Regions from separate parts of the Sphingobium sp. FG58 genome, predicted to be linked through region 2. Evidence: riboswitches for the same ligand, from Rfam matches in the RefSeq annotation. Region 2 holds a riboswitch; the other holds the start of a gene.
The links. Region 2 has a riboswitch for thiamine pyrophosphate ahead of thiC (phosphomethylpyrimidine synthase ThiC). Riboswitches for the same ligand answer to the same signal wherever they lie in the genome.
Positions count from the first base shown of each region.

Region 1: it holds a riboswitch for thiamine pyrophosphate, as region 2 does, so the genes downstream of both, ACODR8_RS07385 (TonB-dependent receptor) here and thiC (phosphomethylpyrimidine synthase ThiC) in region 2, are expected to answer to the same signal.

Region 1 is NZ_JBMDJF010000004.1:170,032-184,842, forward strand. It holds gene ACODR8_RS07385 (TonB-dependent receptor) at 1-1,742, opposite strand, end outside; TPP riboswitch at 1,733-1,860, opposite strand; gene ACODR8_RS07390 (carbohydrate porin) at 2,051-3,229, shown strand; gene ACODR8_RS07395 (MFS transporter) at 3,226-4,446, opposite strand; gene ACODR8_RS07400 (aldehyde dehydrogenase) at 4,640-6,109, shown strand; gene ACODR8_RS07405 (hypothetical protein) at 6,112-6,522, shown strand; gene ACODR8_RS07410 (AraC family transcriptional regulator) at 6,671-7,609, shown strand; gene ACODR8_RS07415 (TonB-dependent receptor) at 7,699-10,284, shown strand; gene ACODR8_RS07420 (NAD(P)-dependent alcohol dehydrogenase) at 10,287-11,372, shown strand; gene ACODR8_RS07425 (CmcJ/NvfI family oxidoreductase) at 11,376-12,287, opposite strand; gene ACODR8_RS07430 (aldehyde dehydrogenase family protein) at 12,287-13,723, opposite strand; gene ACODR8_RS07435 (glutathione S-transferase family protein) at 13,735-14,556, opposite strand; gene ACODR8_RS07440 (glutathione S-transferase family protein) at 14,562-14,811, opposite strand, start outside.
Region 2 is NZ_JBMDJF010000006.1:190,192-205,002, forward strand. It holds partial or broken gene ACODR8_RS10095 (ClpX C4-type zinc finger protein) at 1-20, opposite strand, end outside; gene thiC (phosphomethylpyrimidine synthase ThiC) at 117-2,081, opposite strand; TPP riboswitch at 2,125-2,234, opposite strand; gene ACODR8_RS10105 (transglutaminase family protein) at 2,373-5,732, shown strand; gene ACODR8_RS10110 (circularly permuted type 2 ATP-grasp protein) at 5,830-8,208, shown strand; gene ACODR8_RS10115 (transglutaminase family protein) at 8,205-9,095, shown strand; gene ACODR8_RS10120 (cytochrome P450) at 9,109-10,485, opposite strand; gene ACODR8_RS10125 (hypothetical protein) at 10,482-11,615, opposite strand; gene ACODR8_RS10130 (hypothetical protein) at 11,637-11,930, shown strand; gene kdsA (3-deoxy-8-phosphooctulonate synthase) at 11,936-12,763, shown strand; gene ACODR8_RS10140 (glutamate-5-semialdehyde dehydrogenase) at 12,845-14,110, opposite strand; gene ACODR8_RS10145 (hypothetical protein) at 14,315-14,800, opposite strand.

The DNA of each region.
Region 1 (14,811 bases), on a different contig from region 2:
GTGGGGTTGGGGGTGAAATAGGTGCCGGTGCGGCTGTGGGTCCAGGCCAGCCCACCGTCGAGACTGAATCCTGCACCCAGCGCCGCCTGCGCCGATGCCTCGATCCCGTGGACATCGACCTGCGGCACCGACAGCACGACCGAATTGCCCAGGAATACGGTGTTCTGGAAATTGTCATAGTCGGTGACGAACCCGGCCAGCGACAGGCGGATGCGGCCATCGGCGCTCTCGGCCTTGACCCCCACCTCGATCGACCGGGTGGTTTCGGCCGGGAACACCGCTTGCCATACGTCGGCTGGGCCGGGCAGGGGGTTGAAGCCGCCCGCCTTGAATCCGATCGCGCCGGTGACATAGGCGGTCAGATGATCGGTCGGACGCCAGGCGATAGACAATTTGGGTTGCCACTTCTCGAATGTCCGGGCGCGCTGGGCAACGGTCGTGCCGCTAACGGTGCCGACCGTATCTTCCTCGCGCCGGTCGCGGTCGTAGCGCAGTGCCAGCGTCGCTTCGACCTGCGCCGTAATGTCATAGCTGGCCTGGCCGAAAATGCCGATCTGGCTGGATCGGGTTTCGGCGCGGAACGCTTCGCCACCGAACAGCAGCGGCCCGAAATCATCGGTGCGGTCGCGCTCCAGCCGCTGATAGAACAGGCCGACATGCCAGCGCAGCGGCCCGTCGCCACGCGAGGCCAGCCTGGTTTCGCTGGTCCATGCCTTGATATCAACGGGTTGAGCGATGGGTTGGATACCATCTGGAAAGGCGGGGACGCCAAAGAAGGTTAGCGGCTTGTCGTTGCGAAAATCCAGTTCCTCAACAAAATCCTTGTGATAATCATCATAGCCACCAGTCCATGTGAACAGCAGCGCATCGCCCGCTTCCTGTTCATAACTGGCCTGCGCGCCCCACCATGTGCGCGATGCCCGGCCTTCAAAATCGCCGAACGGGTTGGTCAGCGCCGCGCCCGACAGTCGCCCGCCATAGAGACCGGTGACATTGCCCGACGAGATATAGGCCGCGCCGCCTTCCTCATTGGCCCAGCCCAGACGGAAGCGGAAGGTGGCGGTTTCATTGAGCGCGACCTTCGCCTTCAGGCGCAGATTGCGGCTGATGCTGCCATCGACCTTCTTGTCGAGGAAGCTATTGCGGATGAAGCCGTCGCTGTTGCGATAGGAGCCGGACAGGCGCAGTTGCACCTGATCCGACACGGGCGCGTTGACCACGCCATCGGCGGTCCAGGTCAGGCCATTGCCGATACCGACCGCTGCCTCGCCGCCCCAGTCCGGGCCGGGATCATTGGTCGTCATGGCGATCGCCCCGCCCGATGCCGAGCGGCCAAACAGTGCGCCCTGCGGCCCCTTCAAAATCTCGACCCGCGCCAGATCATAGGGGCGCAGCGTGAACAGTTCCGAATCGGGCAGCGCGAGGCCATCGACGATATAGGCGATAGACGGCGACTGGCTGCGGTTGGTGGATATGCCGCGCACCGAAATAAGGTTGGTGCCGGGGTCCTGATCATGAATCATGAAAATGCCCGGCGTCGCGGCGATGAAATCGTCGATCGTGGTCAGGCGGCGCGCAGCGATGGCGGCTGGACCATAGACGGCGATCGTGTCCGGCACCCGGATTTCCGCTTCCTCGCGGCCGCGCGCGGTTACGACGATGCTGTCATCGGCATGGGCAATACCCCCTCCCAGGAGCAGCGCGATCGAGATGGCAGGTGACGTAATGGCGTAAAAACGCATATCCCTATTCCTCCGCCGGTGTGAGCCGGATCAGGTTCGCGGGTTTGCCGACTGGACGCCCCCTGCGCCCGATCCGCCTCTCAGCCCTGACAGCGCCAGGACACCCCGTGGGTTGAAACTGAGCGTGCGCCTATGGCGTCCTGCGCCGCGCGTCAAATGATCGCTGCGAGCCTTGCGCATATTCCTGCCGAAGCGGGGGTGGTTTTCAGTCAGCTATGGCGTCGATCGAGGATGATCCGTTATCGACGGCGTGGCCAAGCCCTTATTGTGCCTGTGGCTATGATTCATGCTTACCCCCTGGTCCCGTCATGGTGATGATCGCCCCCTTTTTGCTGCTGGCCGCCGCGGCGGGCGATGCGATGCCGTCGCGCCCCCATTCGCATATCCATGCGGCGGGGGAGATTGACGAGGAACAGGGACCGCTGCTGCTGGAGGTCACCTATACCGGCGAAGTGATGGGCAATGTAGCGGGCGGGGTGAAGCGGCGCGCACGCTATCTCGACAATCTGGACATTGTGCTGGAGGCCGATCTGGAGGCGATGCTGGGCTGGCGCGGGGCTGAAGCGCATGTCTATGGCATCTATAATAATGGCGCGTCGATCTCCAACGCGGTGGGCGACGCCCATGCCGTCAGCAATATCGAGACGGGGACGCGGGCGTTCAAACTTTATGAAGCGTGGATCGACCAGATGGTCGCGCCCGGCCTGTCGCTGCGCGCGGGCCTGTATGACCTCAATTCGGAATTTGATTCGCTCGACGCCGCTGGTGTGTTCGTCGGCAGCGCCCATGGTATTGGCAGCGACATTTCGCTTACCGGTCGCAATGGCCCGTCCATCTTCCCTTCGACATCTTTGGCGGCGCGGGTCGAATGGCGGCCTGCCAAGGGCTGGGCCGTGCGCGCCGCCGTGCTGGACGGGGTGCCGGGCGATCCCGATCATCCCGCCCGCACCGCGATCAAGCTCGGTAAGGGCGACGGCGCGCTGCTGATCGGTGAGTTGGAAGCGCCTGTCGCTGGTGCGCGGCTGTTGCTGGGTCACTGGCGCTATACCGCGACCTTCGATGCGTGGGACGGAAGTCGGGGACAGGGCAATGCCGGTGTCTATCTGCGCGGCGAAATGCCGCTGATGAGTGATGGTGAGGAACAGATTGACGGCTTCTTCCGGCTCGGCACGTCGAGCGGCCGGTTCAATATGTTCGACCGGTTCGCCAGTATGGGCGTGAAATGGAAAGGCGCACTGGCCGGGCGACCGGAGGATGAATTGGGTCTGGCGGTCATTACCGCCACGACATCCGCCGACTATCGCCGCGCCAGTGGCGCAGGCCGTTCCGAATCCGTCGCCGAAGTCACCTATCGCGCGCCTCTTTCACCCTGGCTGACGGTGCAGCCCAATATGCAATATGTCCGCAATCCCGCCGCCGACCCGTCCATCCGCGACGCCTGGGTGGTCGGGCTGCGCTTTGCCGTCGGATTCCGGCTGATCGATTAAGCGGTCGCGTCAGGCTGGCCCGCGCGGCGCGCGGCGGGCAGGGCCAATGTGATGAGCAGGCATAGCGCCATGGGCAGGATGGCGAACAGGAAAAATTGGTCCGGCCCTGCGCCTTGGCCGATCAGCCAGCCACCGGCCAGTGGACCGCCGATCGCGCCGATCCGGGCCACGGCGACGCCGAAGCCGATAGCAGTAGCCAGGCAATCGGGCGGAAAGACACCGGTGACGACGGCCATGATGCACAGATGTACCCCGACAATGCCGCCGCCCGCGACGAGCAGCAGCATGTTCCACGACAAAGGGTCAGCGGGCAGGATCGCCAGCAGGGTAAAGGCGACGATGATCGTGACATAGGCACCCGCCAGCGCCAGCACGGCATGATTGCGATCGATCAGCCAGGCGAGCGCGAGAGCAACGACCAAGCCACCCGACTGGATGATGGTGATCGAGCGCGCTGCCTGATCCAGTGTAAAGCCCGCCTGCGGCAACAGCGTCGGCACCCAACTGGTGATAAGATAGAGGCCGAAGGCATTGATACCATAGAGCAATGCAAAAATGACGGTCGGGAACCGTAATGGTTTGCGCAATATACGGGCAAGCGGGCGAACGGCCCGGTCATCAGCCGATGGCGCCATTTTCTGTTCGGCCGGAAATAGCAGGAAAAGGGCTGCGGCCAGCACCAATGTCGCGGCACCCGGCAGCAGGAACAGGGCGCGCCACCCGCCCAGCGCAACCAGCGGCGGCGCAATCAAACCCGCGGCGATCGCGCCAAAGGAGATGCCGAGCGATACGATCGTCAAGGTGCTGGCGCGTCGTCCCGGTGGCGCCCAGATGGCGGCCAGTGCGGTGACATTGGGCAGACATGCCCCCAGCGCCAGACCGGTCAGCAAGCGCCAGACGATGAAGCCGCTTATGCTCGTTCCGCTGGCGGTTGCCATGGTCAGCAGGCCGATACAGATGACAGAGAGGATGATCGTCCGGCGGCGGCCGAAGCGGTCGCCTAGCGGTGCCAGCAGGACCGCGCCAATGCCCAGCCCCAGCAATACCGCCGACAGGGCAAAACCAAAACGGGCGGGCGGAATGTCGAGCGCCGTCGCGATATGGGGCAGCGCCAGAGGCAGCGCAGCCAGATCATAGCCGTCGATGAACAGCACCAGACCGCACAGGACCAGCGACACGATCAGGCGCGGGGTAAAACCCGTGGCGTCGCTGGTCACGCGGCCTGCTCCAGCGGGCGGATCATGGATCGGCATTCCTCTCATTTTATCGTAACGAATGATACAATAGGGTTAGCCGGACCCGGACTGTCAAGCGCTAAAAAAGCCGATGCAACAGCTTGCGACAATTATAACGTTCGTTATAGTATCAAGCTGAGTAGGCGTGCAGCGCCGACCAGGAAGAGGATAGACCATGGTTCCCGACAACATCCATATCGCCCATCCCGACAAGCTGTTCATTGGCGGCGCATGGGTCGAATCGACGGGCGACCGGATGATCGAAATCGTCTCCCCCAATAGCGAGGAGGTCATCGCGCGCGTTGTCGATGGCACGGAAGCGGATATGGACCGCGCCGTCGCTGCCGCGCGCAAGGCGTTTGATGACGGGCCATGGTCGACCATGGCGCCAGCCGAGCGCGGCGCAATTTTGCGGCGGATGGGGGAGGAACTGGGCAAGCGCGCGCCTGAACTGGCCGCCGCCTGGACCGCGCAGGTCGGTGGTCTCGCCAGCTTCGCGCCGATCATGACGGGCGGAGCGACCGCAACGCTGATGGCGATCGCGGGCTATGCCGACAGCTTCCCCTTCGTCGAAAAGCGCCCGTCGAGTCAGGTCCATACCGCCATCGTGGCGCAGGAACCCGCTGGCGTCGTCGCGGCGATCGCACCATGGAACGCGCCCTATGGCATCATGTCGGCCAAGGTCGCCTATGCGATGGTGGCAGGCTGCACCGTCATCATGAAGCCATCGCCCGAAACCCCGCTGGAGGCCTATATCATGGCCGAAGCGGCGGAGGCGGCAGGCGTCCCAGCGGGGGTCGTCAATCTGGTCGCGGCGGGGCGCGATGCGTCCGACCATCTGGTCCGCAACCCCGGCATCGACAAGGTGACTTTCACCGGATCGACACTGGCGGGCAAGCGGATCGGCGAAGTGTGCGCCGGGCGGGTCGCGCGCTGTACGCTGGAACTGGGCGGCAAGTCGGCGGCCATCGTCCGTGACGATTTCCCCATCGAAGTCGCTGCCGCAATCCTGGGCAATACCATCACCATCATGAGTGGACAGGTGTGCGCCATGCTGAGCCGCGCCATCGTGCCGCGTCACCGCCATGACGAACTGGCCGACGCGATCGCCAAGGTGATGCAGGGCATCCGCATCGGCCATAGCGACGCACCTGATACCCAACTCGGTCCGGTGGCGATGCAGCGCCAGCTGGAACGGGTGGAGGAGTATGTCGGGCTGGGGCGGGCAAGTGCCGATCTGGTCACCGGCGGCAATCGTCCGGCCCATATGAACAAGGGCTATTTCATCGAACCAACCCTGTTCGCCAATGTCGATAATAAGAGCCGCATCGCACAGGAGGAGATTTTCGGACCTGTGCTGTGCCTGATCCCCGCCGATGATGAGGAGGATGCGATCCGCATCGCCAATGACAGCGCCTTTGGCCTCAACGGATCGGTGCTGACCAATGATGCAGACGCTGCCTATCGCATCGGTCGCCGTATCCGCGCGGGCGGGTTCGGGCAGAATGGCATGAAGCTGGAATTCGGCCTGCCCTTTGGCGGTTTCAAGCAATCGGGGATCGGCCGTGAGGGCGGCGTGGAAGGACTGCACCCCTATCTGGAAAGCAAGACGATCCTGCTCGACGCGACGCCCGCCGGCTTCTGACCATGATCGCGCTGGACGCACAGGGGCGGGGGCAGGGCGCTGTCTTTACCGCCGCGCGGATCATCTATGGTGGCTGGTTCCTATTTTCAGGGGTGGAATATTTCACCCCCTTCGACCTTCAGCCGCTGGGTAACACGCCGCTGGCGCAGGAATTCACCCTGGCGCTGATCCACAGCGGCTTGTTCGCGTGGATCAAGGTCATGGAGGTGGTCGTGGCGCTGCTGGTGTTGGCGAACCGCGCGGTATTGCCCGCCGCGCTGGCCAGTGTGCCGCTCAATGTCGTGATCGGTTACTGGAATTTCGTGCTGGATCCGGGCGTCGTCGAATATGCGTTCGGTATCGTCACCCTCCTGCTCAACGCCATACTCCTTTGGCCATGGCGCAGGGAATTGATCGCACTGCTGCGCTGGTAGGCTGTGATATATCGGCCATATTGCCAATTTAGTATGCCTGGGATACTTTCTCTTCCTGTGGGATGACTCGTTGACGACCAGCAATAGCGTCGCGACGGGCAGAGAGAGGGATGCCGGTTATGGCTCATGATGGTGTTGATCGTGCGGAGTGGGTCCGCTGAGCGCGGTCGAGCGCTTTTCCACCCGGCTGGTGCCGCCGCCGCGTCGCCAGCGTTTCTGGCGTGAGGTTGTCGCCGAAGCCTTCCCCGGCATGACCGCCCATGCGCCCGAAGGCATCAAGGCCGATCTGGCGCGCTGGTCGCTGGGCGGCGTCGGGCTGGCACGCGCGCGCAGCGAAAGGGCGCAGGTCAGCCGGGTCGCGACCGATGGCGATGAACGGCATCTGCTGCTCCATTTGCTCCATCGCGGGTCGATGACCATGCTGCATGGCGACCGCAGCAGCACCGCGCGGATCGGCGATATCGTGATCGCCGATGACCGCCACCCCTATGCCATCGACATTTCGCAATATAACGACTGCCTGATCCTTCAGGTGCCGATTGCGATGATGGGCGATGATATTGCCGGGCGCGATTGGCATGGCTGTCTGATGCCATCGACCAATCCCAACGTCCTGTTTTTGGCCCATGTGCTCCATGGCCTGTGGTCGCAGCGGGACCAGTTTGCCGATCTGGATGACGATGCCGGGGTGCTGCTGGCGGACGCCGCGCGGATGCTCTGCCGTCGCAGCACGCTGGAGCGGCCCGCTATCCAGCTGCCGCGCTCCCCGGTCGACTATGTGCTGGAGCATCTGGGCAATCCCGACCTTGGTACGGCATTGATCGGCCAGGCGCTCGACCTCTCTCCCCGTGCGGTGCAAAAAAGCTTCGTCCGCCATGTCGGGCTGACCCCCACCGCCTTCATCACCGCGCGGCGGCTGGAGCGGGCGGCGGCTTTGCTGGCGCGCGAGGACGGGCGCACGATCACCGACGTCGCGTTCGAGGTGGGGTTCAACGATTCCGCTTTCTTCACCCGCTGCTTTCGTCGGCACTTCGGCGTGGCGCCCAGCCAGTGGCGGAGTGGCAATGGGCGTTCGCTTGCGTCCTGATAGCCGGTTCGCCCTAATCCAAGACCTGCCCCGTCGCTGCGCCTATCATCATCCCAAGTCGCCGACACAGGCGAGGCATTTTTGGGAGGATGAAGATGGGCAAGTCCATGATTGCGATGCTGATGGCGTCGAGCGCGCTGGTCGCGGCACCGGCAATGGCGCAGGAGGCCGAACAGAGCGGCGGCATCGCCGAGATCGTCGTGACCGCACAGAAGCGCGCGGAAAATGTGCAGGACGTGCCGATCGCGATTTCGGCCTTCACCTCTGAATCCTTGCAGGAACGCGCGGTCGGCAGTGTGTCGCAACTCTCCGCCATCGCCCCCAACGTCAATCTGGACGCTGGCACCCCCTTTTCCGGCTCCACCGCCGTCCTGGCTGCCTATATTCGCGGCATCGGATCGGATGACTTTGCCTTCAACATCGATCCGGGCGTCGGCATCTATCTGGACGGCGTCTATCTGGCCCGGACGGTCGGCGCGAACCAGGATCTTTTGGACGTCGCACGGGTCGAAATTCTGAAAGGGCCGCAGGGGACGTTGTTCGGCCGCAACACGATCGGCGGCGCGATCTCCATCGTCACTGCCGATCCGGGCAAGGAATTTACGGCCAAGGGCGATGTGACGCTGGGCAGTTACAAGCTGTTCCAGGCGCGGGGTTCCGTGACCGTGCCGATCACCGACGGGCTTAGCTCCGCCTTCACCTTCGGCATCAAGTCGCGCGACGGGTTTTTGAAGCGCCTGCCCTATCCCGACCAGCGCGCCAACAATGCGCCGCCTTTCACCGCTTTCTCGGCCGCTGGCTATGACAGCGCGGGCAAGGAAGGCGAAAATGACAATTGGAACCTGCGCGGCAAGCTGCGCTGGGACAATGGTGGCGCAGTGCGGGCAACCTTCTCCGGCGACTATAGCAAGGACAAGGGTACGTCGGCGAACAAGTTGATCGGCACGGCGGAATTCGTTCCCGGCAATTTTGCTGGCACGACCAACCTGCCCGGCACAGCGTTCGATCCGACCGGCACCACCGGTTTCCTGTTCGCGGGACTGTATAATTTCTGCATCGGCAGCACCGGTGCGCAAATTGCAGCCCGCAATGCCCAGGCCTTGTGCGGCGTGGCTGGCACCCAGTTCAACCCGCAATTCCAGCTGGCCAGCGTCGCCAGCGCGAATGTCGATGGCAATCCGGCCAATGATCGGCTGCCCTGGGATGGCCGCTATCTGATCGCCAACAAGGACCGCAGCTATGCCAGCAGCAACAGCTATTCCAATCTGGAAAGCTGGGGTCTGAGTGGCATCGTCGATTTCGACCTGGCCGACAATGTCGCATTGAAATCGATCACCGCCTATCGTGAGTTGCACTGGAATGCAGGGCTGGACGCCGACGGATCGCCGCTCAACTTCCTGCAACTCAGCTTCACCATGAACCAGTGGCAGTTCAGCCAGGAATTTCAGCTGCTCGGCAATGCGTTTGATGAAAAGCTGCGCTATGTGCTGGGTGCCTATTATTTCAAGGAAGCGGGCGACCTGCATGACTATGTGACCTTTGGCGAAGGTATGGTGCAGGTCGATGGACCGAACCAGCTTGGCACCAAAAATTACGCCTTTTTCGGCCAGATCGACTATCGGCCGATCGACCTGATCGGCATCACCATCGGCGGCCGCTACACCAATGAACGCAAGCGGTTCGAGGGTGGCCAGCAGGAACTGAACGGCTTCAACTACAAGCTGTTCGGCTGCGCAGACGCCAATGGTAATATCTTCCCCGACGGCGCCTTCCCGCTAGCCCCGATCCCGTGCCAGGTGGGGCTGAGCTATCCTGATCCGACCAATCCCGTGCGGGTCTATACGCCGGGCGTCAATCGCAAGAAGTTCAACGACTTCTCGCCCAAGATCGGCGTGCAAATCCATCCTTCCGAAGATGTCATGCTCTATGGCAGCTGGTCGAAGGGCTACAAGACCGGCGGCTGGACCACGCGCCTGACCAACCCGCAGGGCAATGTCGCGCCGGACTTTAACGAGGAAAAGGCGACGACCTGGGAAGCAGGGATCAAGTCCACTTTGCTCGATCGCCATCTGCAACTCAACGCAGCGGTTTTCTCGACCAAATATCGTGACATCCAGCTCAATATCCAGGTCGGCACATCGCCCACCATCGCCAATGCGGGCGATGCGCGCATCCGGGGCTTCGAGCTGGAAATGGTGGCCGCGCCGGTCGATGGCCTGACCATCAACGGAGCGGTTGGTTATATCGACGCGCAATATACGTCGGTATCACCGGGCGCTGCCGCCGTGGGCGGTGCCAATCCGTTCCAGGCGGGAACGCTGGTGGGCGAAACCCTGCCCAAGACGCCCAAATGGAAGGTCAATCTCAGTCCGCGTTACGAAGCCAAGCTGGGCAATGGCGGGTCGGTCGTGCTGCTGGCCGACTGGACCTACACGTCCAGCGCGTGGAACGATACGCAGCGGACCTTGCTGCTCAAGCGGGTATCGACCGACATCGTCAACGCCTCGATCAGCTATCGTGCGCCGGACGGCCACTGGTCGCTGACGGCGGGCGGCACCAACCTGACCGACAAGCGCTTCCTGACGTCGGGCGGGTCGAACATTGCGGCGGGTGCGATCTTCGGCACCTATAACCGGCCGCGCGAATGGTATGTCCGCTTCGGCTTCGACTTCTGATCATGGACAGCATCGCGATCGACGCGGCAGTGGTGGAGGGGGCTGGCAGCCCCTTCCGTTTCGAAACGCTGGCGATGGACGCGCCCGGTCCTGACCAGATCAGGGTGCGGCTCCATGCCTGTGGCATCTGCCACACCGACATGGTGATGCGCGATGGCGCGTTGCCCATCCCTTTCCCGGTCATATTGGGGCATGAAGGGGCTGGCGTGGTGGATGCGGTGGGACCGGGCGTCACCGGCGTCGCACCCGGCGACCATGTGCTGCTCAGCTTCCACAGTTGCGGCGCGTGCGGAGCCTGTCACGATCATCAGCCCGGCTATTGCGTGGAATTCGTGCCGCGCAATTTTCTGGGCGTGACGCAGGCTGGACAGGGCGGCATCTGGCGCGGGGGCGAGCGGATCGGCAGCAACATCTTCGGCCAGTCGGCCTTTGCCACTCACGCGCTGGCGCATAGCGACAATGTGGTGCGGATCGACCGCGACCTACCGCTCGACATATTGGCACCGCTCGGCTGCGGCGTGCAGACCGGCGCTGGGACGGTGCTGGAAACATTGAAGGTGCAGCCGGGCCAGTCGATTGCGATATTGGGCGCGGGCGCTGTCGGCCTGTCGGCGCTGATGGCGGCGGTGATTGCAGGGGCAGGGCGAATCGCGGTGATCGACCGCCATGCCAGTCGACTGGCCCTGGCGCGGGAGTTGGGCGCGACAGAGACGGGGGATGATCTGGCCACGCGCGATGGATTGTTCGACCATATCGTTGATACCACCGGCGTGCCTGCCCTGCTCAGTCTTGCGGCGGACCGGCTGGCGCAGCGCGGCACATTGGCGCTGGTGGGAGCCTATCCGCCCGGCGGCTTTACCATCGACCCGTCGTCGATCATGAGCATGGGGCGAAGAATCGTCGGCGTGGTGGAAGGCGGCATTGACCCGCAGAGCTTCATCCCGCGCCTGATCACTTACTATCGCGAAGGCCGCCTGCCGCTGGAAAAGCTGATCCAGCGCTATGATTTCGCCGATCTGGAAGCCGCCTTTGCGGCATCGGAAAGCGGCGCGGTGGTCAAGCCGGTGGTGGTAATGCCTTCGAATTGAGGGTCACTCAAAGAAGGCGACCGCCCGCACCTCAATGCTGGCCCGCGTCCTTGTGCCGGGCAGGCTGCTGTCGTGGAAGGCGGTGTGCGGGCAGCGCCAGGTGACGTCATGGTCGCTGTCCTGAAATTTGAACAGCAGCACATCGTCCGCCGCCATGTTGGAGAAATACCACCAGCGGTGACGGTCACGATGGCGGAAGATCGATGCGGCAATCATCTGATCCTCGCCATCGACCGGCGCGGTCAGCGCATCGCCGACGGGAAAGGCATCGACCACGAACAATGTGTTGGACGTCGCTTCCTCGTCCGACACGGTACGCCCGTCGCATACCGCCAGCGGCCAGTCCTGCGGGCCGGGCGAAAAGCAGCGCCAGAAACTGACGCAGACATAGCGTTTATAGCCCGGTCCATCGGGAAAGACGGCAGCATAGGCGCGCTCGGCCGCGCGTCGCCCCGTAATCTCGTTATAGTCGACATGCGCCTCGCCAGCCGGTGGCTGGATACCGCCTTCATGGCGATAATTGGCGACCTTCTCCTGCGCCCTCGCAGTGAGGTCAGCCGACGTGCGGATCATCCAGCCGCCCGCCGACACACAGCTTGCGCCGGTGAGGCTTTGGATCGCCGTCTCGCACTCGCGCAGATAGAGGCGGTCGACCTCCGCCTTGTCCCAAAAATCGCTGATCGCGGTGCGATGCTTGCCAAGCATGAAGCCATGGGTGTCGAAAGCGAAATGATCGCGGATCGGCATCCCGTCGCGCACGACCATCGGATAATCGCGATAGCGGCCGGTGTTGATCTCCACCCCCTGCGACACATAGCGGCGGGTGACGAAATCGCCCTCGTCGAGATAGCGGATCAGCGCGGGCGCCTGCCGTGCGCTGTCCTCAATCGCGTCTGCGTCCAGCAGCGTCGCCATCAGTCCACGTCTTCCGGCAGCGCGCCGATGACGGACTTCACCTCCAGAAACTCCTCCAGCCCGAAGCGGCCGAATTCGCGGCCATTGCCCGACTGTTTGTAGCCGCCAAAGGGCATGTCGAAGGCAAGGCCACCGGCATTGACGAACACCGCGCCCGCGCGCAGGCGGCTGACGAATTTGCGCGCATGGGCCGGATCGCCCGCGACATAGGCGCCCAGACCATAGGGCGTGTCGTTGGCGATGCGGATTGCAGCCTCATCATCATCATAGGGCATCAGCACCAGCACGGGGCCGAAAATCTCCTCCCGCGCGATCGTCATGTCCGGCGTCACATTGGCGAACACGGTCGGGCGGACATAGCTGCCTTGCTCCATGCCTTCGGGACGGCCCAGACCGCCGGTCACCAGCGTTGCGCCCTCATCAATCCCGGTCTGTATCAATGACTGGATGCGGTCCCATTGGCGCTGGCTGACGACCGGGCCGATATGGTCGCCCTCAGCCTGCGGATCGCCGACCGTCTTGGCAGCGAACAGCGCGCCGACCTTTTGCGCGGCTTCGTCATGCTGCGAGCGATGCACCAGCATCCGCGTCGGCGCGACGCAGCTCTGGCCGCTGTTGAGCAGTACGCCGCCCACCCCGCCGGGTAGCGCGACGTCGAGCGGCGTGCCTTCCAGGATGATGTTGGGCGACTTGCCGCCCAGTTCCTGCGCGACGCGCTTGACCGTATCGGCGGCATTTTTGGCAACCATGATGCCCGCGCGGGTCGATCCGGTGAAGCTCACCATATCAATATCGGGATGTTTGGCGAGCGCGGTGCCGACGCCTTCGCCATCGCCCTGCACCAGGTTGAACACGCCCGGCGGCACGCCCGCCGCGTCCATGATCTCGGCAAAGATCGCGGCGCAGCTTGGCGCTTCTTCGGAGGGTTTGAGGATCATGGTGCAGCCCGCCGCCAGCGCCGGACCGACCTTCGCGAGGATCTGGTTCATCGGCCAGTTCCATGGCGTAATCAGCGCCACCACGCCGATCGCCTCGCGCACCACCCGGTTATTGCCGATCTTCTCGCTGAACGCATAATCCTTGAGCGCCGCGAGCGCCTGTCCCAGATGACCGAGGCCAGACCCCGCCTGCGCGGTCTGGGCGATCGAGATGGGGCAGCCCATTTCGGTGGCGATGGCGCGGGCGATATCCGGGATGCGCTTTTGATATTCAGCCATGATGCGTTCGAGCAGCGCGATCCGCTCCTCCCGGCTGGTGAGGGAGAAACTCTCGAACGCGCGCCGGGCGGCGATCACCGCCGCGTCGACATCGGCCGCCGTGCCAAGGATCAGGTCGGCCGCGCTGGCGTCGGTCGCCGGGTTGATGACAGGGATGACGCGGCCACCCTGACTGTCGACCCACTGGCCATCGATATAATGCTGGAGTATATTGGGCATGGGGTAAATCCTTATGCGGAAATCAGGCCGAGTTCGGCGTCGGTGGCGGGCGTGCCCCATTTGTCGCGCGGCGGCATGGGGCGGCTGGTCCAGGGTGGGTCGAGGGTGAAGCTGGAGACGCTGCGTCCCTGCGGCAGGCGACCATTGCCGCCGCCCTGGGCATAATCATAATAGAGCGTCATCAGCTCGGCATGACCATGATGGCGCTGGGCGACCGGGTGCGACAGGCACGCCTCGCGCCAGCGCAGCAGCCGGGTCAGACTCTGCGGGATTTGATAGGCCTCATAATAGTCGAGAAACCATAACCGCTTGAACATGGGTGTGAACGCAACCTCCGCCCAACCGAACCGGTCGAACAGATAATCGCCGTCCGGCGCATAATGGCGCAGATAATCGTCCAGCCGCGCATATTGCGCATCAACCTCGGCCTTAAGCTCGTCGCGCTTTACCGGATCGCGGTTCAGGATCATGCGATAGCCAGCGCCGGTAAACTGTCCGTCGGTGGCGCACAGCATTGCCTCGACAGCATGTTCATAAGGGTCATGCCGCGCCACCGGGGGATCGGGAAAGCGATCCTCCACATAGCGCATGATGACCATGCTCTCTTTCAGCGTTTCGCCATTTTCCAGTTCCAGCGCCGGGAGCGACGTCGTGCCGCGCGTCCTGGCGAGCAGCCAGTCGGGGCGCGGCTGCGATATGTCGATCTCATGATCGGCCATGATGCCGTGTAGCCCTTTCAGGTCGAGCAGCAACTCGATCCGCTCGGAAAAGGGGCAGCCGGGGATATGATACATGCGCAGCTGGCCGCCAGCCGGTTGGTCATACCAAGCCATGGGCGTCACGCCGCCGACATGGCCGGGCGCGGCGGCATTTCACTCTGCGATCTGGCGAACATCGCCTGGGTGGCGGGGCGGGCGTTGATCCGGTCGATCCAGGCCAGCAGATGCGGCGTCGCCTGCCCGTTGACGATGTCGGCATAACCAAATTGCATCCCGTTCGCGATCGCGAAATTGCAGATATCGGCCAGCGTATAATCGTCACCTGCCAGCCAGGGGCTTTGCGACAGGCGTTTCTCCAGCCGGTCGATC
Region 2 (14,811 bases):
CGACGGTTGTTTTGCTGCATGATACCCCAAAATATTGCGTGCCCTATATGGTTGGACGTATCTCAAAGCGATACTCGTTTGCAATCCTCGCTATAGCGGCGCCTGCCCTTACACAATCAATCCCGCTCCCTATCCCCAGCGCCCATATACAGCTCACTGCCGGTTTCCCTGAACACCCGGCTCATTTCGGCCATGCCCTCTTCGGCAAGGGCTGCGTCCAGGGGCGCGCGCCCTCCACCAGCCTGCGGCTGGTTCCCCTCCCCGTGCCGGGGAGGATTGGCCGCGATGAAGGCGTCGGCGTCCTGATTCTGCTTCGCCGCAAAATCGCGGACCTCTTGCGTGATCTTCATCGAGCAGAATTTGGGGCCGCACATGGAGCAGAAATGCGCCGACTTCGCGCCTTCGGCGGGGAGCGTCTGGTCGTGATATTGCTCGGCTGTGTCCGGATCGAGGCTCAGGTTGAACTGGTCGCGCCAGCGGAATTCGAAGCGGGCGCGGCTTAGTGCGTCGTCGCGGACCTTGGCCGCCGGGTGGCCCTTGGCAAGGTCGGCGGCGTGGGCGGCCAGTTTGTAGGTGACCACGCCGACCTTCACGTCGTCGCGGTCGGGCAAGCCCAGATGCTCCTTAGGCGTGACATAGCAAAGCATCGCCGTGCCATACCAGCCGATCATGGCCGCGCCGATGCCGCTGGTGATATGGTCGTATCCCGGCGCGATGTCGGTGGTGAGCGGCCCCAGCGTGTAGAAGGGGGCTTCGCCGCAGGCTTCGAGCTGCTTGTCCATATTCTGCTTGATCTTGTGCATGGGGACGTGGCCCGGCCCCTCGATCATCACCTGCACATCCTGCGCCCAGGCACGCTTGGTGAGTTCGCCCAGCGTGTAGAGTTCGCTGAACTGCGCTTCGTCATTGGCATCGGCGATCGATCCGGGGCGCAGGCCGTCGCCCAGCGAGTAAGCGATGTCATAGGCTTTGCAGATTTCGGTGATCTCGTCGAAATGCTCGTAGAGGAAGCTTTCCTTGTGATGGCTGAGGCACCATTTCGCCATGATCGAGCCGCCGCGCGAGACGATGCCGGTGACGCGCCTGGCGGTCATCGGGATATAGGCGAGGCGCACGCCCGCATGGATGGTGAAATAATCGACGCCCTGTTCGGCCTGCTCGATCAGCGTGTCGCGGAAAATATCCCAGGTCAGCTCCTCGGCCACGCCGCCGACTTTTTCGAGCGCCTGATAGATGGGGACGGTGCCGATGGGGACGGGGGAGTTGCGGATGATCCATTCGCGCGTGTCGTGAATGTTGCGACCGGTGGACAGGTCCATCACCGTGTCCGCGCCCCAGCGGATCGACCAGACCAGCTTGTCGACTTCGGACGCGACATCGCTGGCGACGGCTGAGTTGCCGATATTGGCGTTGATCTTGACCAGGAAATTGCGGCCGATCGCCATCGGTTCGGATTCGGGATGGTTGATGTTGCTGGGGATGATCGCCCGGCCGCGTGCCACTTCGTCACGGACGAATTCCGGCGTCACATAATCGGGGATTTCCGCGCCCCAATCCTGCCCGTCGCGGATATATTCAGCGAGGCGCGCGCGGCCGAGATTTTCGCGCTCGGCGACATATTCCATTTCCGACGTGATGATGCCGCGACGGGCATAGTGCATCTGGCTGACATTCGCGCCGGGCTTGGCGCGCAAGGGGCGGCGGTGGAGGCCGGGGAATTGGGCGACGCCGCCGGAGCGGTCCGGGCCTTTGAGGCCGTTATCTTCGGGCTTTACCTCGCGCGGATCATATTCCTCCACATCGCCGCGCGCGATGATCCAGTCACGGCGCAGCTGCGGCAGGCCCGCCATGATGTCGATCTGCGCGTTGGGATCGGTATAGGGACCGGACGTGTCATAGACTCGCACCGGCGCTTCGCCGCTGCCCGGCTCCAGCGTGATTTCGCGCATCGCAACCTTGAGCGGGCCGACATGGATTTTCTTCGATCCGCGGATAGCGCCAGTGGTAACGTTCATTGCCGCCTGCCGGCGGATGAAGCCTTCGGCTTCGGGCATTTCGGTGCGGGCGGGGACGTCTGCCATAAGTCACTCTCCTTGCAGCGAAAGAGAGAGAATGCGGGCGGTGTGAGTGCGCGCTTGCCCTCCCTACGCCGGTGTTAGCCGGATCAGGTTCAGCGGGTCGCGGCCACAAAGCCGCCTCTCAACCGTCTGCGGACGGTCCCCCGGGGATGGCGGGGACGGTAAGGACTTTGGCGCGCGGGGTCCAGTGGCTTGTCGCGGCATCGCCGGGGCGGGCCGTGTCCGCGCAGATTCTTTGCCCGCCAAATCATTTGCATATTGCATTGCAACAGGGGGTAGCGTTTGATCCGCGCCATGCTCAAAGCCGCGCTCCACCACCGCACCGCCTATCGCTACAGCCGACCAATCCGGCTTGGCCCACAGGTCATCCGCCTGCGCCCCGCGCCGCACAGCCGGACCAAGGTGCCCAATTATGCGCTGAAGATCGAGCCGGCGGGGCATTTCCTGAACTGGCAGCAGGACCCGCACGGCAACTGGCTGGCGCGGGTCGTGTTTCCAGAGCCAGTCGATCATTTCAGTATCGAGGTCGACCTGCTTGCTGATCTGGACATCATCAACCCGTTCGACTTCTTCGTGGAGCCGTACGCGGAAAATTATCCCTTCGCCTATGACGAGCAGCTGAAAACCGATCTGGCCGCCTATTTCGATGTCGAGCCGCAGGGCGCGCTGTTCGAGACGATGGTGGATCAATATGCCGGTTACCAGAGCCGCACGGTCGATTTTCTGGTCGAGGTCAACCGCCGCCTGCAACAACAGGTGGGCTATGTCATCCGCATGGAGGCGGGCGTCCAGACGCCGGAGGAGACGCTGGAAATCGGCACCGGATCGTGCCGCGATTCGGCCTGGCTGCTGGTACAATTGCTGCGGCGGCTGGGCTTTGCCGCGCGGTTCGTGTCGGGATACTCGATCCAGCTGGTCGCGGACGTCGAGCCGATCGAGGGGCCGAAAGGAGTCAGCCAAGACGTCGTTGACCTGCACGCCTGGGCGGAGGCCTATGTGCCGGGCGCAGGCTGGGTCGCGCTGGACGCGACCAGCGGCATGTTTGCAGGCGAAGGGCATATCCCGCTCTGCGCAACGCCGCACTACAAATCCGCCGCGCCGATCAGCGGCATGGCCGAACCCGCCGAGGTCGATTTCGATTTCGCGATGACCGTCAGCCGCATTGCCGAAGCGGTGCGGATCACCAAGCCCTTCACCGACAAGCGCTGGGACGCGGTGATGGCGCTGGGGGCGAAGGTGGACGCCGATTTGGCCGCGCAGGACATGCGGCTGACGATCGGTGGCGAGCCGACCTTCGTGGCGGTGGATGGCGGCGATGCGGGCGAATGGAATGGCGATGCGGTCGGCCCGACCAAGGCGGCCTATGCCGACCGGCTGATCCGCAAGCTGCGGGCCAGTTTTGCACCGGGCGGCTTGCTGCATCATGGGCAGGGCAAATGGTATCCGGGCGAAAGCCTGCCGCGCTGGGCTTACGCGGTCTATTGGCGAACGGACGGCACACCGATCTGGCACGACGAAAGCCTGATCGCGCCCGACGATGCTCCGACAGGCGCGCGCACCGTGACGCCGGACGACGCCCGCGCGTTCCTTGGCCATATGGCGGCCAATATGGGCTTTTCCGACGAATATACCCATGCGGTGTTCGAGGATCCGGCGGTCTGGTCGATCAAGGAATCGGAACTGCCGATCAACGCCACCACCGACGATCCCAAGATCAGCGACCCCGAAGCGCGCGCGCGGATGGTCAAGACGTTCGAGCGTGGCCTCGATCAGCCGGTCGGCTATGTGCTGCCGGTGCAGCGCTGGCAGTCGCAGGTAAGCAAGCCGCGATGGCAGAGCGAAATCTGGCAATTGCGGCGCGGCAAGCTGTTCGCGGTGCCAGGTGATTCGGCGCTGGGTTACCGCCTGCCGCTCGGCTCCCTGCCCTATGTGCCGCCGTCCGATTACCCCTATATCCACCCGCGCGACACCAGCGAACCGCGCGAGCCTTTGCCCGATTTCCGGGCGCAGGTGGTGCAACAGGCCAATGTCGAAGAAGTGCGCGCGCAACAGTCGCAGCGTGTGGCTGGCCCCGAAGGCGGCATGGCCGCGCAGGACCGGGTCGAACAGGTCATCATCGAAGGAGCCGTCCGCACCGCTGTGACGGTCGAGCCGCGCGGCCATTATCTGTCGGTATTCCTGCCCCCGGTGCAGGCGCTGGAAGATTATCTGGAGCTGATCGCGGAGGTTGAGGCGGCGGCCGAGGCGCTGCGGATTCCGGTGCGGATCGAGGGCTATTCGCCCCCGCCCGACCCGCGCATCGCGGTGCTGAAGGCCACGCCCGACCCCGGCGTGATCGAGGTCAATGTCCATCCCGCCTCCAGCTGGGACGAGACGGTGGCGATCACCGAACAGCTGTACGCCTATGCCCGCGAGTGCGACCTGACCGCCGACAAGTTCATGGTCGATGGCCGCTCAGTCGGCACCGGCGGGGGCAATCATATCGTGCTGGGCGGGCCGACGCTGACCGATTCGCCCTTCATCCGGCGGCCCGATCTGCTCAAAAGCTTCGTCCTCTACTGGCAGCGGCATCCCTCGCTCTCCTACCTGTTTTCAGGCCTGTGCATCGGCCCGACGAGCCAGGCGCCGCGCATCGACGAGGCGCGGCATGACGGTCTGTATGAGCTGGAGATCGCACTGGCGCAGGTGCCCAACCCGTTCGCGGGCGAAGGCGCGTCGCCGCCCCCATGGCTGGTCGATCGGCTGTTCCGCAACCTGCTGGTCGATGTGACCGGCAACACCCACCGCACCGAAATCTGCATCGACAAGATGTTCTCGCCCGATGGCCCCACCGGGCGACTGGGCCTGCTGGAGTTTCGCGGCTTTGAAATGCCGCCCGAAGCCCGGATGAGCCTGGCGCAGCAATTGTTGATCCGGGCGCTGGCGGCGTGGTTCTGGCGGCAGCCGCAGCAGGGCAATCTGGTGCGCTGGGGGACGACCCTGCATGATCGCTTCATGCTGCCTCATTTCGTCTGGGCCGATTTTCTGGAGATACTCTCCGACCTGCGCGGCGCGGGCTATGATTTCGACCCCAACTGGTTCGAGGCGCAGCGCCAGTTCCGCTTCCCCATCCACGGGACGGTCGATGCCGGTGGCGTTGCCCTTGAAATCAGCCATGCGCTCGAACCCTGGAATGTGCTGGGCGAAACCGGGGCGATCGGCGGCACGGTGCGCTACGTCGACAGTTCGACCGAGCGGTTGCAGGTCCGCGCCACGGGTCTGGTCGCCGGGCGGCATATCGTTGCGTGCAACGGGCGACAGGTGCCGATGACGGCAACCTCCGTGCCGGGCGAGGGCGTGGGCGGTGTGCGCTACAAAGCATGGGCGCCCGCCAATTGTATGCACCCCAACCTGCCCGCCAATGCGCCGCTGACCTTCGACGTGCTGGACAGCTGGAGCGGGCGGTCGCTGGGCGGCTGCGTCTATCATGTCGCGCATCCAGGCGGACGCAATTATGACACGCTGCCGATCAACGGATATGAAGCCGAAGCGCGGCGCAAGGCGCGTTTTCAGGACCATGGCCACACCCCCGGCCCGGTCGACATGCCCGCCGCCGAACCGGCCGGCGAGTTCCCGATGACGCTGGACCTGCGCTTCAGGCATCCGGGCGCGTAAGGGCGCTTTGGTGGACGCTGACACAAGATTGGACTGGGCCAACGCCTATCTGGCCGCGGCTCCAGCGGGCGATCTGTTTGCCGGTGCAGCGCCCGCCATGCAGGATCGCTGGCGCGCGATGCTGGACCGGCTGTCGGCACAGGCGCAGGGCAATCCGGCGATGCTGGCGGACAATGTCGCGCGGCAGGCGATCGACCTGGGCATGGCGTTCCGCCTGACCGGGGACGAGCAGGAACGATCCTGGCCGCTGGGGCCGATCCCGATGCTGATCGATGCGGGCGAATGGGCGCATATCGAACAGGGTCTGGCCCAGCGCGCCGAATTGCTGGAACAGGTAATCGGCGACATTTACGGCGCCGGATCGCTGGTCCGCGATGGCAAGCTGCCCGCCAGCGTCATTGCCGGTAGCCCGCATTATTGGCGGGTGATGACCAGCACGCCGCCACCGCGCGGCCATCACCTCCATTTCTACGCCGCCGATATCGGACGCGGCCCGGCGGGCGAATGGCGCGTGCTGGCCGATCGGGTGCGGACCCCGGTGGGGGTGGGCTATGCGCTGGAAAACCGGCTCGCTCTGTCGCGCGCGACCGGCGATCTGCTGGGCGCGATGAACACGCGGCGGCTTGCGCCCTTTTTCGACGATCTGCGCCGGGGGCTGGCGGCCGATTGCGAGCGATCCGACCCGCGCATCGGCCTGCTGACGCCGGGCCGTTTCAACCAGAGCTATGCCGAACAGGCGCATCTGGCCCGTTATCTGGGCCTGTTGCTGGTCGAGGGCGAGGATCTGATCGTCACCGACGGGCAATTATTCGTCCGCACGATTCAGGGTTTGAAGCGCATCGACGGGCTGTGGCGCTGGATGGACAGCCGCTTCATGGATCCGCTGGCGTTCGACAGCAAGTCGCGCATCGGCGTGCCCGACCTGTTCGACGCCTGCGCGCGCGGCGGGCTGGTCCTGTCCAACTGGCCGGGCGCGGGGGTGATCGAATCGCGCGCCTTTGCCGCCTTCCTGCCGCAGTTGAGCAAGGCACTGCTGGGCGCGGACCTGATCCTGCCCAATATCGCGACCTGGTGGTGCGGCCAGGGCGAGGAGCGCGCCTATGTACGCGATCGGCTGGACCGGCTGGTCGTAGGGTCCGCCTTCGATCAGGACGTCGCGGGCCTGCCCGACGCGCGCTTCACCCCCGGATCGGCACTGGATGCACAGCAACGCGCCACGCTGGCCGAGGCCATGGCGCGGCGACCGATGGATTATGTCGGGCAGGAGGTGGTCAAACTCTCCACTACCCCGGCAGTGGTCGACGGACGGCTGACGCCCCTACCCTTCACCCTGCGCGTGTTCGTGGCGCGCGACGCGCAGGGCCAGTGGCGGGTCATGCCCGGCGCCTTTGCGCGGCTGGCGGGCCATGGCGATATTCGCGCCGCGCTGATGGGCAAGGGCGACATGTCCGCCGACATGTGCGTGGTCGATAGTCAGCCAGTGCCGCCCGACACATTATTGGGCGGCGGCGCGCCCCCGATCCGGCGGATCGGCGGGATGCTGCCGGCCAAGGCGGCGGACAATCTCTATTGGCTGGGCCGCTATATCGAGCGGACGGAAATGACCCTGCGGCTGATCCGCGCCATTGTCGGCGGGTCGATCGAGGCGGACCTTGGCCCCTCGGTCGCGTCGCCAACGATGAACCGGCTGGTGGGGCAATTGGTGCTGTGGGGCGCGATCGCCCGCGACGGCGGTGGCCCGGTCGGCCCGCTCTGCGCCACCGCGCTGGGCGATGCGCGCCAGTCGGGCAGCGTCCGCGCGCTGATGGCCAGCGTCGGCAATATCGGCGAAGGGCTGCGCGACCGGCTGGCGAGCGATTTCTGGCGGCTGGTGCGCCTGCCGCTGCCCACATTCGATGGCGCAGTGACCGAAACCCTGCTCGATGCCTCGTCCCGCATGATCGAGCGGATTTCGGCGCTGTCGGGGCTGGCCGCGGAAAATATGGGCAGGACCGAAGGGTGGCGCTTTCACGATATGGGGCGGCGGATGGAGCGGGCGATCAATGGCTGCCGCCTGCTCGGCCTGTTCGGTGGCGATGGCGCGAGCGCGGACGACTTGACCGTATTGCTGGACCTCAATGACAGCCAGATCAGCTATCGCACCCGTTACCTGACCGGCCCGGCGCTGCCCCCGGTGCGCGATCTGGTCGCGCTGGAGCCGCATAATCCGCGTGCCATCGTCTATCAGGCGCAGCTTCTGGCCGATCATATCGCGGCGCTGCCGACGCTGCGCGGCGACGGGATGCCGGAAGAGCCAAAGCGCCTGGCCGATGCGCTGGTCGCGCGGCTCAGCCCGCTGACCGGGGATATGCTGACCATCGCCGACGTCAACGACGTCGAAAACCGCCTGCTCGGCCTGTCCGACGCGATCGGCCAGCGCTATTTCCTGCAAGTGCGCAAGGCGGAAAAGGCCGATGGAGCGGACCTTTTGTCATGATCTACCATGTCCGCCACCAGACCATATTGCGCTATGCCGCGCCGATGCGGCTTGCCCGCTTCAACCTGCGCCTGCGCCCCGCGCCCTGGGCCGGGCAATGGACATCCGACTATGCGCTGACGGTCGATCCGGTCCCGTCGATCATCGCGTCGCGCCCCGGTGCCTGGCCGGTTCATGTCGCGCGGCTGGTGATCGAAAGCCCGATCCGGCAGCTGACGATCGAGAGCCGATTCCGTATCGGCGTGCAGGACAGCGCCCCGCCCGAACCCCAGCCCGATGATCCCACCATCGGCGCAGTGGCCAAGGCGGCGCTGGTCGATCGCGACATGAGCGCGTCGGCCCCCGCCCTCTATCTCTATGCCTCCACCCGCGCGCCCTTGCTGGCCGAAATCGGCGAGTGGGTCGGCGACGGGCTGGCCCCGAAACGCCCGGTCGTCGCCGCCGCGCTGGCGCTGGCGCTGCGCATCCGCGCCGAGTTCGCCTATGATCCGGGCGCGACCGACGCCAGCACGCCAGTCGCCGACGCTTTTGCCGCGCGTCATGGCGTGTGCCAGGATTTCGCCCATGTCATGGTCGTCGCGCTGCGGCTGGCCGGGCTGCCTGCCGCCTATGTCAGCGGCTATCTGCGCACCGATCCGCCGCCCGGCCGCCCCCGGCTGATCGGCGCGGACGCGATGCACGCCTGGGTCATGCTATGGTGCGGGCCAACGCGCGGCTGGATCGGCTTTGATCCCACCAATGGCTGCATCACCGGCAACGGCCATCTCTTCGTCGCCATGGGCCGCGACTATGCCGATGTCGCGCCAATGGACGGCCTGTTCGTCGGCGGCGGGGGCCAGAGCATCCAGGCGATGGTGGATGTCGTGCCGGAGGAGGAGATGGCGTGAAGCCTACTTCGGGTCAGTTCGCCAGCTTCTCGAACATCAACCACATCCCCTTGCGCGGGCGCACGGTCAGGCGGCTGATCGGTTCGGGCTTGTAGCCCGGCCGCACCGACAGGCGATAATGGCGCAGCACGTCGGCGATGACGGTCATCACCTCCTGCTGGGCAAAGCCCGCCCCCACGCAGACGCGCGGGCCGCGGCTGAAGGGCAGCCAGGCCTGCTTGACCATCTCCGCATTGGCCGGATCGTCGAACCGGTCGGGATCGAAACTGTGCGGGCAGGCCCAATTATCCTTGTTGCGCTGGGTCAGCCAGGGGGCGACCACCAGCATCGCGCCGGGCACCAAATCCTTGTCGCGCATCCGCATCGGGCAGGGGACTTCGCGCGGGAAGAAGGCGAGCGGAGGATAGAGGCGCAACGTTTCCTTGAACACGTTGCGCACCACGCCCATGTCCTTGAGCATCGCCGGGGTCAGTTGCGCGTCGCCCGCCACCGCCATCACTTCGGCCCGCGCGCGCTCCTGAATATGGGGGCATTCCGACAGAAGGTAGAGCGCCCAGGTCATCGTGCTGGCGGAGGTTTCATGCCCCGCGAGGAAGATGGTCGCGACCTGATCCATCACCTCTTTCAGGGTGAAATGCGCGCCCGTCTGGGGATGCTGCGCCTCGATCAGCGACTGGAGAATATCCTTGTGCGGTGCGGGTTCCCCAGCATGGAAGGCGTTGAACCGCTCCTCCACAATCGGCGCGAACACGCCGCGAATGGCGTTGGCGGGCCGTTCCGACCAGCGTTCGAACCAGCGGTTCGGCAGACCATAGAGGCCCAGCATCGAGGCCGAATGGGAGTAACGCTGGAACCGCCCGAACGCCTGATGGATGATGAAGGAGCGCTCGGTATCCAGCGTCTGCGAAAATAGCGTGCGAAAGATGATGTCGGCAGCCACATGGGTCATCATCGCGTCGATGTTGATCGGCTTGGTTCGATCCATCCCGTCGATCCGCGCCAAAAAGGCCGCGACGGCCTCAACCATCAATGGCATCGTCTTGTTCATCGCGGTATGGGCAAAGGCGGGATTGATCATCGCCCGCTGGCTTTCCCAATCCTCGCCATTGGCGGAAAAGACGCTATTGCCGATCAGCGGCGACAGCCCCTTGACCAGTTCGGAATGTTTGGGAAATTCCGTCCCCCCTTTCAGGATACGGTCCACCAGCGGCAGTTCATTGGCGATATACATGAGCTGCCCGCGCCCGCGCACCTCCCCCATTTTCATCGTGTAGCTTTTCTCGAACAATACATGAATCCAGCTGTGCCAGCCGATGAAGAAGCGCCGCAGCATCGTGCGCTTGTTGCGCGTGGGCTGCGGGAAGGGCGGGGTGAAGAGCGGATCGGTCATGGGATCGTCCTGAAAGCGGCAATGGCGTCGTCCAGGGTGCGGCGGCCCGCAGTGAGGCTCAGGAAGTCGACCGGCGACAGGCGATCGCCCACCCGCAGATAGTCGAAATGCGCCTCATATTTGTTCGACCAGCCGCCATGATAATTTTCAGGGTCGTAGAAGAGGTGGAAGCGCGGCGAGAGCATATCAACGCGCGCGGCATGATTGTCGCTTTCCAACAGCAGCGGATTGACGTTGAAATAGGCCGCGCCATCGGGCGGAAAACTCAGGTCAACATAGCGGAAATGCTTGTCGGCCAGCGCGCGCAAATCGGCATGATACCAGCGCGCGTCAGTGCGCAGCGCCACCACCGGCACCACCTGCCCCATGCCGACCATCGCGAAATGATCCGGCAGTCGCGTGCCGCGCAGGTCGAACAGGCGCCGCATCACGGACATGCCCAGGATCGTGCCAGCGCTATGGGTCAGGAACAGGATTTCGTCCCACGGCTCGTCGAGTTCCTCAGAAATCCGCCGGGCGAACGCATCGAGCCGCGCGTCGAGCGCCTCCCCCGGTCCGCCGGCGGCGAGCGTGTGGTGATAGTAAGTGAAACGCAGCAACCACGGCACGACCAGCTTGTTCAGCCATTTGCCCGACGCCACCGCGCTGATGCCGATCCCGGCCAGCGCCGCCGCCCAGAAAGGCAACACGGTCCACAGCAGCAAGGCAGGGAGCAGCGCGAACAGCAGCGGGATCATCACCGCCAGAAAGGGCGGGTAGCAGATGGTCAGCACCGGGCCGGGACGCAGCTTCTTCATGCGCTTGAACTGCATGAAGCGGCCATGGCCGATATAGGTGGCGATCGATCGCCAGGCGAGTTTCAGCGGATTGCGAATCCACACCTTGCCGACCAGATCCTCCCAGCGGAGAAATTCATAATCCGTCTCGACCCCGGCCTGCGCATTGTCCACGCTCCACACGGTGGAGACGACCGACCCCGCAGGACCGGCACGGCGGCCGCTCACAATGACGTCCTCGCCGGTCAGCCGGTCATAGCGTCCGGCCTGGTCGCGATAGAGCTGATGGTAAAAACGCACGCCGCGCGGATCGAAACCGCCGAGATAAAAGACTTTACGCTTGAATTTTTGCACTGCCCCGGCCCTAATCGGGTCATGAACACGCCCGAACGCGACTACTGCTATTTCATAGACCACCGTAAATACAACCGAAACATCGGCTGTAGGAAGCATGACAATGTCTATGGCATCAACGGGGGCGGCAGCGAACGGGACCGCTGGCGCGCGGACATGGCCTTCTATCGCCATATGAAAAGCCATGGCGATCCGATGGCGCTGCCATCGCTGATCGCCTGCCTTTGCTTTGGCTGGTTCTGCTGGAACTATCATCCGGGCAAGGGGCTGTGGCGTGGCCAGCTCTTGCGGCGCTTTGCCAAAGCGCCCAAGTGACCGACATGACTGATCCAAAACATGTGCGTGTCGGCCCGATCACCATCGGTAACGACCTGCCCTTCGTCCTCATTTCCGGCCCCTGCCAGATCGAAAGCCGCGACCATGCGCTGTTCATGGCCGACGCGCTGGCGCAGATCGCGCGGCAGGCGGGGGTGCCGTTCATCTTCAAATCTTCGTTCGACAAGGCAAACCGGACATCGGTGTCGGGTCAGCGCGGCGTCGGCATCGACGCGGGGCTGGCGATCCTGGCGGAGGTGAAAGCGACATTGGGCTGCCCGGTGCTGACCGACGTGCATGATGCGGGTCAGGTGGAGGCCGCCGCGCAGGCGGTCGATATCCTCCAGATCCCTGCTTTCCTGTGTCGCCAGACCGACCTGCTGCTCGCCGCCGGACGCACCGGCGCGGTCATCAACGTCAAGAAGGGCCAGTTCATGGCCCCATGGGACATGGCGGCGGTCGCGCAAAAAGTCGCCTCGACCGGCAATGAGCGCATATTGCTGACCGAACGCGGCGCGAGTTTTGGCTACAACACTTTGGTCAGCGACATGCGCGCGCTGCCAGTGATGGCGCAGACCGGCTATCCGGTGGTGTTCGACGCCACCCATTCGGTCCAGCAGCCCGGCGGCCTGGGTTCCGCGTCCGGCGGCCAGCGCGAATATGCCCCCCTGCTCGCCCGCAGCGCGGTGGCGGCGGGCGTCGCGGCGATCTTCGCCGAGGCGCATCAGGACCCGGATAATGCGCCGTCCGACGGCCCGGTGATGCTCCCGCTCGACTGGGTCGCGCCGATGCTGACGAAGCTGAAGGCGATCGATGCAGTGGTGAAGGGGTAGATAACCGCGTGTTCCCGCGCAGGCGGGAACCCAGTTCTGACGGTGGGACTGGGTTCCCGCCTGCGCGGGAACACCCGGAGCTTACGGCCGAACCTGCCCCGTCCCGCGCACAATCCATTTATAGGTCGTCAGCCCCTCCAGCGCGACCGGCCCGCGCGCGTGGAGGCGGCCGGTCGAAATGCCAATCTCCGCGCCCAGCCCGAATTCGCCGCCATCGGCAAACTGGGTGGAGGCGTTCCACATCACGATGGCGCTATCCACCGCATTCAGGAAACGCTCTGCAACCTCGGCATCTTCGGTGATGATCGCGTCGGTATGGTGGCTGGCATGGGCGGCGATATGGGCGATCGCGTCCTCGACGCCATCGACCAGCCGGATCGACACGATCGCTTCGAGATATTCGGTGTCCCAGTCCTGCTCACTCGCCGCGATGACGCGCGTATCCATCGCCTGCACCGCTTCATCGCCGCGTACTTCGCATCTGGCGTCGAGCAAGGCCTTTACCAGCGCGGGCGCGTCGCCAAAGGCGCGGTCGATCAGCACCGTTTCGGTCGAACCGCACACGCCCGTCCGCCGCATCTTGGCATTGACCACCAATTGCCGCGCCATCGCCGGATCGGCCGCGCCATCGACATAGCTGTGGTTGATGCCGTCCAGATGCGCCAGCACCGGCACCCGCGCTTCCTCCTGCACCCGCGCGACCAGGCTCTTGCCCCCGCGCGGCACGATCAGGTCGATAAATTCGGTGGCGCGCAGCAAGGCGCCCACGACCGCGCGGTCGGTAGTGGGGATGAGTTGCACGACATCGGCGGGCAGGCCCGCGGCCACGATCCCCTCTACCATCGCGGTCAGGATCGCGCGGTTGCTCTCCTTCGCCTCGCTGCCGCCGCGCAGGATGACGGCATTGCCCGCGCGCAGGCAGAGCGCCGCGGCATCCGCCGTCACATTGGGGCGGCTTTCATAGATGATGCCGATCACGCCCAGCGGCACGCGCACGCGGCTGAGTTGCAGCCCGTTGGGGCGGACGCTCTGGTCGATGACGCTACCCAGCGGATTGGGCAGGCTGGCGACCTGCTCCACCCCGTCGGCGGTCGCGGCAACCCGGCCCGCGTCCAGCTTCAGCCGGTCGAGCATCGCAGGCGACAGGCCGTTGGCGGCGGCATTGTCCATATCGCGCGCATTGGCGGCGATGATCGCCGGTGCCTGATCCCGCAACGCCTGCGCCGCGCGGCGCAGCGCATCGACCTTTTGCGCGTCGCTCGCCTGCGCGAGGGCCAGCGCAGCGCGACGGGCGCGCGCGCCCATCATCGCGATCAGCATTTCAGGGGTCTGGGTCAGGTCGTTCATCATGGGTCTCGCCAATATGTTGGCGGCGGCCTAGCATGAAAGCAGGATGAAGCGAAGGCGCGACATGACAGGTCAAGGGCCGATGACCAGATCATGGGTCGCGAATGATCCGGTCATCGGCAGGCAGTCAGACCACCTTCTTATAGCATTATGCGGCCCGCAGCCCGCGCGCATACCCCATCGGGGTTATGCGCGCGAATATGCTTAGCTGCTGATCTTGCAGCCTTTGCTGGCAGCCAGCCCGCGCAGATAGCCGCGCCGGGCGATCCCCGCCGTCACCGCTGCCTGCAAACGCCGTTCCTGCGGCGCGGCACCGCTGATTTCGCGCACCAGACCCCGGAAAGGGATCAGCGAATTGACGATGGTCTTGCCGACCGCCTCGGCAATCTTACCGGTGCGATTCTCGTTCGCTTTTGCGCCGACCGTGAAATCCTCACCCAGCACCGCGTTGAGTTCACCCAGCGATGCTTTCAGCCCCTTGCAGGTCCGCGACGCCGGGGTCGCATAAGGATTTTCCACCGCTTTCAGCAGCACCGGCGGAATCTCATCCTTGTCTAGGCCGATGTCGCGCACCGGCTGGCTGGCGATATTCCCCGCTTTTTTGAGTGTTTCGTCCTTTGGCTTTTCCGCTTCCTGCGCAAGCGCCGAAGTTGAACAGAGTAAAAGCGCGGCCATACCGTATATTTTCATGATCATGTCTC